3 regions of the Kitasatospora sp. NPDC056783 genome follow, and region 2 is predicted to be linked to each of the others. Evidence: riboswitches for the same ligand, from Rfam matches in the RefSeq annotation. Region 2 holds a riboswitch; each other region holds the start of a gene.
The links. Region 2 has a riboswitch for cobalamin ahead of ACFRMQ_RS16205 (ABC transporter substrate-binding protein). Riboswitches for the same ligand answer to the same signal wherever they lie in the genome.
Positions count from the first base shown of each region.

Region 1: another riboswitch for cobalamin. It lies ahead of ACFRMQ_RS09695 (prenyltransferase/squalene oxidase repeat-containing protein); the one in region 2 lies ahead of ACFRMQ_RS16205 (ABC transporter substrate-binding protein).
Region 3: another riboswitch for cobalamin. It lies ahead of ACFRMQ_RS14915 (HoxN/HupN/NixA family nickel/cobalt transporter); the one in region 2 lies ahead of ACFRMQ_RS16205 (ABC transporter substrate-binding protein).

Region 1 covers NZ_JBHUAF010000043.1:474-3,672, forward strand. Annotated here, with positions in the region: gene ACFRMQ_RS09690 (hypothetical protein) at 1-999, opposite strand, end outside; cobalamin riboswitch at 1,132-1,208, opposite strand; cobalamin riboswitch at 1,299-1,430, shown strand; gene ACFRMQ_RS09695 (prenyltransferase/squalene oxidase repeat-containing protein) at 1,534-3,199, shown strand, end outside.
Region 2 covers NZ_JBHUAF010000091.1:19,823-23,021, reverse strand. Annotated here, with positions in the region: gene ACFRMQ_RS16210 (FecCD family ABC transporter permease) at 1-203, opposite strand, end outside; gene ACFRMQ_RS16205 (ABC transporter substrate-binding protein) at 200-1,144, opposite strand; cobalamin riboswitch at 1,284-1,489, opposite strand; gene ACFRMQ_RS16200 (hypothetical protein) at 1,629-2,057, opposite strand; gene ACFRMQ_RS16195 (PH domain-containing protein) at 2,530-3,111, shown strand.
Region 3 covers NZ_JBHUAF010000081.1:4,356-7,554, reverse strand. Annotated here, with positions in the region: gene ACFRMQ_RS14920 (M24 family metallopeptidase) at 1-72, opposite strand, end outside; gene ACFRMQ_RS14915 (HoxN/HupN/NixA family nickel/cobalt transporter) at 192-1,310, opposite strand; cobalamin riboswitch at 1,341-1,553, opposite strand; gene ACFRMQ_RS14910 (hypothetical protein) at 1,713-3,199, shown strand, end outside.

The DNA.
Region 1 (3,199 bases), on a different contig from region 2:
GCCGTCGACGGAGGCGTAGGGCGACGGGCTGGTGTCGGTGGGCAGGTACTTGAAGCCGCCGCCGGGCTTGAACTGCTGGGCGATGAGGAAGTCGACCGGGGTCTTGCCGGTGCCGCTGGTGAAGTCGGTGCCTTGGGGGTTGATGCCGCAGGCGTTGAGGCCGGACACGGCCCAGCCGTTGGAGTCGGTGTTCACGCCGAACATGGCGTTGAAGGCGCCGGAGGAGGCGAGCTTGCCCTTGAGGAAGTTCTTGGCGGCGACGATCGCCGAGTCGGTGTTGGGCACGCCGCCCGCGCACAGGGAGGCCATGGCGGCGCCGGTCATGTCGATGTCGCTGCCCTGGGCGAGCGCCGTCGGGTCGCCCGCGGCCTTGCCGTAGTTCCAGCCGCCGTCGTTGTGCTGGTTGGCGCGCACCGCCGTGACGGAGACATCGAGCAGGGGCTGCGGGGCGCGCTGGGCGCCGGCTTGGGTCTTCGCCCCGGCCAGCGCGAGCAGACCGAAGACGGTGCCGTTGAAGTTGGCGGACGGGCCGTAGTAACCGGGTTCGGTGGTCTGCCAGTAGGCGGAGAGGTCGGCGAGGAGGTTGCGGCCGGGGCCGACGCGGGCGGGGTCGATGCCCGCGGCGTAGGCGTTGAGGATGCCGCGCTCGTAGTCCGTGGCCACGGGCGAGGTGCCGGGCCAGCCGGGGGCGGCGAGCTGGTTGCGGTAGACGAGGCGGGCGTTCTTGCCGGTGTCCCCGCCGGGGGTGACGTCGGCGGCGGCCGTTCCGGCGGCGGCGAGCGCGCTGAAGGCCCACTCGTTGGAGAGCCCGCCGCCGGTGACGTAGCTGCCGTCGGCGGCCTGGAGGGACTTCAGGTACGTGACGCCGGTGCTCTTGGACGTGGCTATCTGGGCCGGGGTGGCCGTCGCGTGGGCGGGGACGGCGGAGAGAAGCAGGGCAGCGGCCGCCAGCGCGACGGTGGTCGTCGAGGCGGTGCGGGACGGGGTGAGGAGGGGCACGGGACAGGCTCCTTGGGGTGGCGGGCGCCGACCCTGCCCCGGAGTTCCCGCGTCCACTCGGGGCACGCGACTGCCGGAGCGGTCGCCGCCCGGATCGCGTGGGCCGGCTTTCGCCATGGTGCACGGCCGGGCGGGCATTCGGGCTCGGGACGGCACGATCGCCACCCCACACCGCTGCGCGTCAGCCCCGGATTCGCACCGGGTTCCCCCACTCGGCCACAGCGGACGCTACCGCAGGTTCCGTCGTCCGGCGAGGTGATGTGAGCGACCTGACGCCCCATTGACTCCCTGTCGGACAGCGTGGTCTGATGAACCGGTTTTTTGCCCTCGGCATTCAGGGGAAGCCGGTCCGACTCCGGCGCTGACCCGCAACCGTGGACCCACCTGAGGGTGGGTGAGCCGGAATGCCTGGACCGGGGGTCTGTTCACAGAGCACTTGCGTCGTCGCGGACTACGACGCGGTCTTGGCAGCCCCTTCCCGGGGCGCCGTGGGCTGCGCCGTCGCCTCCCGTGTCGACCGACCAGGGAGCCGTCGTGAGGGTCAGCAGCAATCGCACACGTCACAGAAACCGGGACCTCGCCTCCCTGGTGATCGCCGGCACCGTCGCGGTCGCCGCCTGCGGCACGGTCCTGCTCGGGCACCCCGGAACCGCGGCGGCCGACCCGATCGAGGAGTGCACGGCGACGACGGGCGCGATCGTCGCCGTCGACTTCACCCACTGGGGCGGCGGCGTCGCCCGGGGCTGCGACGCCCACCCCACGACGGGCATGAACCTCCTGCACAACGCCGGTTTCACCACTGCCGGAACCGAACACGACGGGCCCGCCTTCATCTGCCGGCTCGGGACCGGGACCTTCAACGGCGGTGTCCAGTACCCGACACCGGCCGAGGAGCCGTGCGTCAACACCCCGCAGGCCACCGCGTACTGGTCGTACTGGATCGCCGAACCCGGCCAACAGACCTGGTCCTACAGCCGGTTCGGCGCCGGCACGCAGAAGCCCAAGCCCGGCGAGGTCGAGGCCTGGGTCTACGGCGGCACGGACATCGGTGGCACCAGCGGGGCGCCGAGCTTCACCCCGGACTCCGTCCGCGCCAAGAACGGCGGCCCCTCGCCCTCCGCGTCGCCCTCGGCGACCCCGACCCCGACGGCGAGCCCCACCGGGCCCTCCGCCACCGGTGACCCGGCCGCCGCCACGGCCTGGCTGGCCGGTCAACTCGTCGGCGGCGACCACATGGAGAACTGGGCCGCCCCGGGGCCGGACTACCCCCGGACCGCTCTCACGGCCATCGCGCTCGCCGCCGCGGGGACGCAGGACCCGGCGCTGCGCAAGGTGGTCGCCTTCCTCGACGCCCATACCGACGCGTTCCTGCGCCCCGACGGGCCGACCGGCACACCGGACACGCGGGCCGCCGCCCTCCTGGCCCTCGTCGCCGAGAGCACCGGTCGCGACCCCCGCACCTTCGGCGGGCGGGACCTGGTCTCCGTGCTCACCGACCACGTCTGCGCAGGGGCGGGAGAGAACGGCAAGTGCACCGCCGCCGGGGACTTCCTCGGCGCGTCCTCGCCCTGGGCACAGTCCCTCGGCGTCATCGCGCTCCAGCGCGCCGGTGTCGCTTCGCCCGCCCCGGCGCTCGCCCGGTTCACGACGCTCCAGTGCGCCGACGGCGGGATGGCCGGATCGATGATCATCGCCGGTGAGCACTGCGAATCCGATCCGGTCACCACCGGCCTCGCGGTCCTCGCCCTGCGCACGGCCCCCGGCTACGAAGCGGCCGCCGAGAAGGCCGCCGACCAGCTCGCGGCGAGCCAGCAGCCCGACGGCTCCCTCCCCCCGTACGTCGGCGCCCCCGGCGACACCATCAGCACCGCGAGCGCCGCCCAGGCCTTCCGGGCCACCGGCCAGGGTGGCCGCAGGGCCGCCGCCACCGCCTGGCTCGCCGCCCGCCAGGACAAGGACGGCGGCTTCGGCCCGGACGCGTCGACCACCGACCCGGACGCCGCCGCCACCGAGCAGGCCGTCCTGGCCCTGACCGGCACCGACCTCACCAGCGTCTGGCACGATCCGAACGGCGCGACTTCCACGCCGACCCCGCCGGCGGGGAGGAAGCCCGACGCGGCCAAGGGCGGCGCCTACCTCACCGACCCGTCCCGCCTGATCGACGGTCACTACTACGAGGGGTTCCCGGCCTTCGCCGACT
Region 2 (3,199 bases):
TCGTCCAGCAGCGTGACCTGGGGATCGCCCAGCCCGAGCCGGCGCGCCACGACGTCGAGCACCGTCCGGAGCGACTCGTGCTGGGAGCCCACGGCCAGGCCGAGGAACACGGTGGCCAGCAGCAGGGCCGTGGCGACGGCCAGGACCGCCGTCGCGCGGCCCTGGCCGGTGGGCCGCGCGACGGGGTGGGGTGCGGTGGTCATGAGGCCGGGTGCAGTCGGCCCAGTCCTTCGGAGACCTTGGCGGCACCGTCGGCGAGCCGTACGCCGGGAGTCGACTCCGAGAACGGCACCACCACGAACGCCTTGCGCCGCACGGCGCCGAGCGTGCTCAGCACCGGGTCGTTCTCCAGGTAGTCGATCTTGGACTGGGCCGTGTCCCAGCCGGCGTCCGCGACCACGATGGCGTCCGGGTCGGCCGCGACGACCTTCTCCCAGCTCACGTTCTGCCAGGTACCGGGCAGGTCCGCGAAGACGTTGCGGGCGCCCACGGCGTCGAGCACGAGTTGGGGCCCGCCGTGGCCGGCGCCGACGAACGGCGCCTTGGTGTCCGAGTCGTACCACAGGACCTTCAGGTCCTTGCCGGCGGCCGTCGCCGTGAACCGGGCCAGCTGCTGCTCCTGCTGCCGCTGGATCGCGGCGGCCCGCTCCGTGACGCCGAAGACCTTGGCGACGTCGTTCAGTTCGCCCCACGCCGCCTGCCAGGTCGTCGGCGGTACCTGGCTCTTGTCCGCGCAGCCGAACGGGGACAGGTACGACGGGACGCCCTGGCCGCGCAGTTCCTCCCGGCTGCCCGCGACCTTGTCGGTGAACGCGCTGGCGTAGGAGGCGTACAGGAAGTCGGGGCGGGCCGTGAGGAGCTTCTCCTTCGTCGGGTAGTCCTTGGAGAGCACCGGGACGGAGTCGTAGGCGGCCTTCCACTTCTCCGGGACGGAGTCGTCGAGGTAGGCGGTACCGGCCATGCGGGACTCCAGGCCGAGGGCCAGGGCCACCTCGGTGGCACCCTGGTTGAGCGTCACCAGCCGCTCGGGCGGCGCGGGGACCGTCACGGTGGTCCCGCAGTTGTCCACGCTGACCGGCCCGGCGGTTCCGGTCGCCCCACCGGACGCGGTGGGCGCGGGGGCGCTGGTGCAGGCTCCGAGCACGCCGATGAACAGGAAGGCCGCGACGGCCCGGCCGGCACGCGTCGGGCCGGTGGGACGTACGGAACTTACGGGACGTACGGAACATATGGATCGAAATGGACGCAGCAGACCGCTGGGCACGTGTTCTCCAAAACCCTCGTGGAACATGTCGCGCCGTGGCCGGTCTCCTGGCTTCCGCATCGACGCACCGCGGCCGACCTTCCCGGGCGGCTCTTCCAGCCCGCCCAGTGGCCCCGACCGCTGCGAAAGCCGGTCAGCGAGGGCCGCGGAACTCCGCGGCAACAGTGGCGAGGGCCGCACCGGACTTTGACCGGCTTCCCGAACACCACGGCCAGGGCAACGTATCAGGCGTGGTCGGATCGCTGCTGGCCAGGTCGGGGGGTGATCGTCCGGACCGTTCCGGGGGCGCCGACGGGCGACCGTCGTGCCGCGCCCCCTCGCGCGCCCGTCCCACCGCACGGCCTCGGCAGGGCCTCAGCGGTCTTCAGTGGGTCTTCAGCGGGCCGGCGAACGACTTGCGCAGCGACGACGGTGCCACGACGGGGAGCAGGGAAGCCAGCATCTTTCCCTTCAAGGTGGTGGGCTCCCTGGTCAGCTGGACGTCGACGCGCGTTCCGTCACCCTCGGGAGTCATGCGGAAGGTCCACCCGCCTCCCGGCCCGAAGAGCTTGGAGTCGAGAGTGCGGATGACGACCGTGTTCCCTCCGGGCTCCCAGTCGTAGCGGGCACGCTCCCAGGCGGCGGCGGTGCCCTCGGTCACCTCGGCCCAGCCCTCTCCCCTTCCGTGGACCTCGAAGTGTTCCGCGTCGATGCTGGGCCACGCGTCGGGGCGGGCGGGGCCGAAGTCGGTGAGGACGGTCAGCACCTCGGAAGGCGTGAGCGAGGAGACGAGATGGAAGGTCACAACAGTCATGGATCATCCTCCACGTACGTGGACGGGGCACGTCGTGCCGCCGTCAGGGGGCCGGTGGCGGGCCGTGGGGCGGCGCCGCCTGGTCGGGCTTCACTCTGGTGGTCCCGCAAGGCCGGTGTCCTCCGTCAGTTGACTGCCCGACACGACTTGGGTCGTTACGGCGCCCGGGGCCGCTCACGACATCGGTACGTCATCGAGGGCGGCAGTCATTTGACGGATTCCCGGCGGGTGGCCGCGACGCAAGAGTGAAGACGCCGAACGACCTGCCGCCCGCCACCCCAGGGAATCGACCACCTCTGGGCCCGCCGCACTCCCCTGGGGGATCGACCACGGCAGTGCCGGAGGCGGCTGTCGGCCAACTTCCTTGCTCCACAAGCGATGTGGCGGCGTACGAGCCTCCCCGACGGGAGCCGGGCGGTCGCCGGTCCACCCCCCTGCGAGGCCGCACCGGGGGCGGCGTAGGGTGCGCCGTGTGAACGAACTGATCTTCCGGGGGAAAGACAGGCTCAGCCCGGACTGGGCCGATCTCGCACTGCTGCTCATGATCGTCACGGTCGAACTGGTCGCCGGCCGGGGGAAGTTCGACCTCGGCCTCGGCCCCATGATCCTGCTCGTCGGCGGCACCGTGGCGCTGGTCGCCGGGAGCCGCCTCGTCGCCCTGCGGTCCTGGGTCCGGGTGGGCGCCGACGGAGTCACCATCTGCCGGGGGCTCGGCCGGGGCCGCACCTACCCCTGGGAGCAGATCGCCTGGCTCGACGTGGCGGAGTTCCGGGGCCGCGGCGGCACGGTCACGCGGGTGGCGCGGATCCACACCACCGAGGGCCGGCGCCGCTGGCTGTCGACCCTGACGAACAGCGATCTCAGCACGTCGGAGAGCTTCGACAGCGACGTCCGGCGGGTCGCCGACTGGTGGAAGCACAGCACCCGGGCGGACCGGCGCGTTCAGCCGGAGAAGCGGCTCCGGGACCGGATCACGCCCATGAGGGCCGGGGTGCTGGGTGCCGTCGTCATGGCCGCCGTCCTCGCCGTGGTCGCCGCCCTGCCGGACCGGTAGGAGCCGGAACGGGGTCGGCTCCGGTCCGGGGCCGGTCCCCGGGCGTGGGGATCATGGCCGGATTTCCCGGGGCGTGGCAGACGGGACG
Region 3 (3,199 bases), on a different contig from region 2:
CGCCGCGTCGGCCCCGGCCGCACCGCAGTGCTCCCTCACCCGCTCCCGCCGCCCCGCGTACGCATCCGCCATGCGTCGAGCCTACGAACCCCCGGCCCGAACCGCCCGCCGAGCACCCCCGCCAGAACCCCCGGTGCTCCTTGCGCGCCCCCGCGCGACCACTCGATCCGGCCAAAAACGGCCGGGTCGGCTCAGGACTCCCCGGTGGGCGTCCAGCGCTTCTCCACCCGGGCGAGCTTCCAGTACCCGATCGCGATCGCCCAGACCACCACGAACAGCCCGGCGATCGCGTAGCCGACGTTGTCCAGCGAGATGTCCGCGACGAACCCGGTGACCGGGTCGGTGAGGTCGAGCTTCTCGTGCAGCACCCCGACCAGCTCGATGGTGCCGATGATGAAGGCCACCGCGATCGACAGCCCTGTGATGGTCAGGTTGTAGTACACCTTCCGCACCGGGTTGGCGAAGGCCCACTGGTACGCGAAGTTCATGAACGTCCCGTCCAGGGTGTCGAACAGGCTCATCCCCGCCGCGAACAGCAGCGGCAGGCAGACGATCGCGTACCAGGGCAGCCCCGAGGCCGCCCCCGAACCGGCCATCACCATCAGGGTGACCTCCGTCGCGGTGTCGAAGCCCAGGCCCAGCACCATCCCCACCGGGAACATCTGCCCCGGCCGGGTGATCGAGCGGGTCGCCCGGTTCAGCACCCGGGCCATGAGGCCGCGCGAGTCGAGGTGCGCCTCCAGTTCCTTCTCGTCGAACTGCCCGGCCCGCATCGCCCGGAACACCTTGACGATGCCGAGCAGCGCCGCCAGGTTGAGCGCGCCGATCAGGTAGAGGAAGACACCGGAGGTGGTCGTCCCGACCACGCCGAGCCACTTGTGGGTGGTCGACTCGTCGTCCATCAGGGTGTTCGCCAGCTGCGCCCCGCCCGCCACCAGGGCGGCCATCAGCACCACCATCGAGGAATGCCCCAGGGCGAACCAGAAGCCCACCGAGACCGGCCGCTTCCCGTCCGCCATCAGCTTGCGGGTGGTGTTGTCGATCACCGCGATGTGGTCGGCGTCGAAGGCGTGCCGCATGCCGAGGGTGTACGCGGTGATGCCCAGGCCCACCCCGAAGACCTGGGTGCCGACCGCGTACCGCTCGGGCGCGACCAGGAAGATCAGGGTGCCGAAGGCCACCACGTGCAGGGCCAGGATCACCCCCATCAGCCCGGCCGTACGGACGGTGTCCTCCCGCCGCCACGCGAACGCGGGCAGCACGGAGGGGGCCGGCTTCGCCCCGGCGGAAGAGAATTCGGGCAGGGTCATCTGCGGATCACGCTCCAGCACCTCGTGGAATACCTCGTGAGATGCCGTGGCCGGTCTCCTGGCTTACGGGAAGCCCACACCCGCCTTCCCAGGCGCGCGAGGCGCCCAGTGGCTCATGGGTACGGACGGCGTTCCTCCGCGGACGGAGGGACGACCCGATCACAGTGGCGAGGGCCGCTCCGGGCTGGGACCCCTGAAGGTCCGTCACCGGAATTCCCGAGCACCACGGCGGGCTACACGGTAGGGGCCGGGCCCGACCCGTGCAAGGCCGGGCAGCCGCGGGGGTGGCCAGGATCACAGGGCCCGCGCGCCCGCACCCCGGCGCCCGGCCGTCCGCCACCCGGACCGGCCGGATCCCGCCGAGGGCGCGCCGCCACCGGACCGGATGAGTACGATCATGGCGTGCCGTCCCACCCCCACGTCTGGCCCGCCGACCGCTGGAACACCCGGCCGGTCAGGGCCCGCGTGCTGGCGGTCGCCCGCACCCTCACCTCGGCCACCCGGGTCCTGGACGTCCTCGCCCTGCTGAGCCCGGACGGCGTCGAGCGCTACTTCACCGTCAACCCCGGCTCCGCCTTCGCCGACCGCGCCCTGGACGAGTACCTGCACGGCCTGCCCGGTTTCACCGTGCTGGACTGGGAGGACGCCGTCCGCCGCCGCTTCGACCTGGCCGTCGCCTGCGCCGTCCACTCCTCCATGCACCGCCTGGACGCCCGCCTCGTCGTCCTCCCTCACGGCGCCGGCTACAACCGCCTGGTCACCGAGTCCACCGGCGACACGGTCAGCGCCGCCGGCCTGTCCCGGAACGAACTCACCCACCGCGGACGGGTGTTCGTGGACGTCCTCGGCCTCTCCCACCCCGAGCAGCTGGACCGGCTGCGGGTCTCCTGCCCCGAGGCCCTGGAGGTCGCCCACGTCGTCGGCGACCCGTGCTTCGACCGGATGCTCGCCAGCCGGCGCTCCCGGGACGGCTACCGCGCCGCGCTCGGCGCCGTCGACGGACGGCGGCTCGTCGTCGTCAACTCCACCTGGAGCGAGCACTCGTTATTCGGCCGCCGCCCCGACCTCCCCCAGCGGCTGGTCCGCCGGCTGCCCGCCGACGAGTACACCGTCGCCGTCGTGCTGCACCCGAACATCTGGAGCCGGCACGACCCGGAGGCCCTGCTCGACGGCGCCCGCCGGATGGGCCTGCGCCTGATCCCGCCCCAGCAGGGCTGGCAGACCGCCCTCGTCGCCGCCGACCTGCTGATCGGCGACCACGGCTCGGTCTCCTTCTACGGCGCCGCCCTGGAACGCCCCACCGTGCTCGTCGCCACCGGTTCCGGCGAACTCGACCCGCGCTCCCCCAGCTACGCCTTCGGCCAGGCCGCCCCCGCCCTCGACCCCGACGGCGACCTCGCCGCCCAGGTCGAACGGGCCCTCGCCCAGGACCCGGCCTCCCTGCGCGGGATCACCGACGGCTCGCTCGCCCACCGCGGCGAGTCCGCCCGGCTGCTGCGCCCGCTGCTCTACTCCTTCCTGGACCGGCTGGACGAACCCGCCGACGAACCGGCCCTGCCGCCCTACCCCAAGCCCGCGCCGCGTCCCGGAACCACCGAACGGCCCACCGCGTACGACGTCGAGGGCAAGAGCGAGGGGACGGAGGTGAGCCTGCGGCGCTACCCCTTCGACCCCGGCGACCACACCCCGCGCGGCTTCCACGCCCTGACCGACGACCACCCCGGCGACGCCCTGCGCTACACCGCCGAGGTCCTCGCCCGGACCGAGGTGCGCGCCGAACTCCCCGCCACCCGCTGGCTCACCCGCGCCGCCACCGAACTCCCCGGCCTCGCCGTCGCGGTGGCCGCCCTCGGCCCGGCCCGCCACCTGCTGCGGCTGCGCGGCGGCCT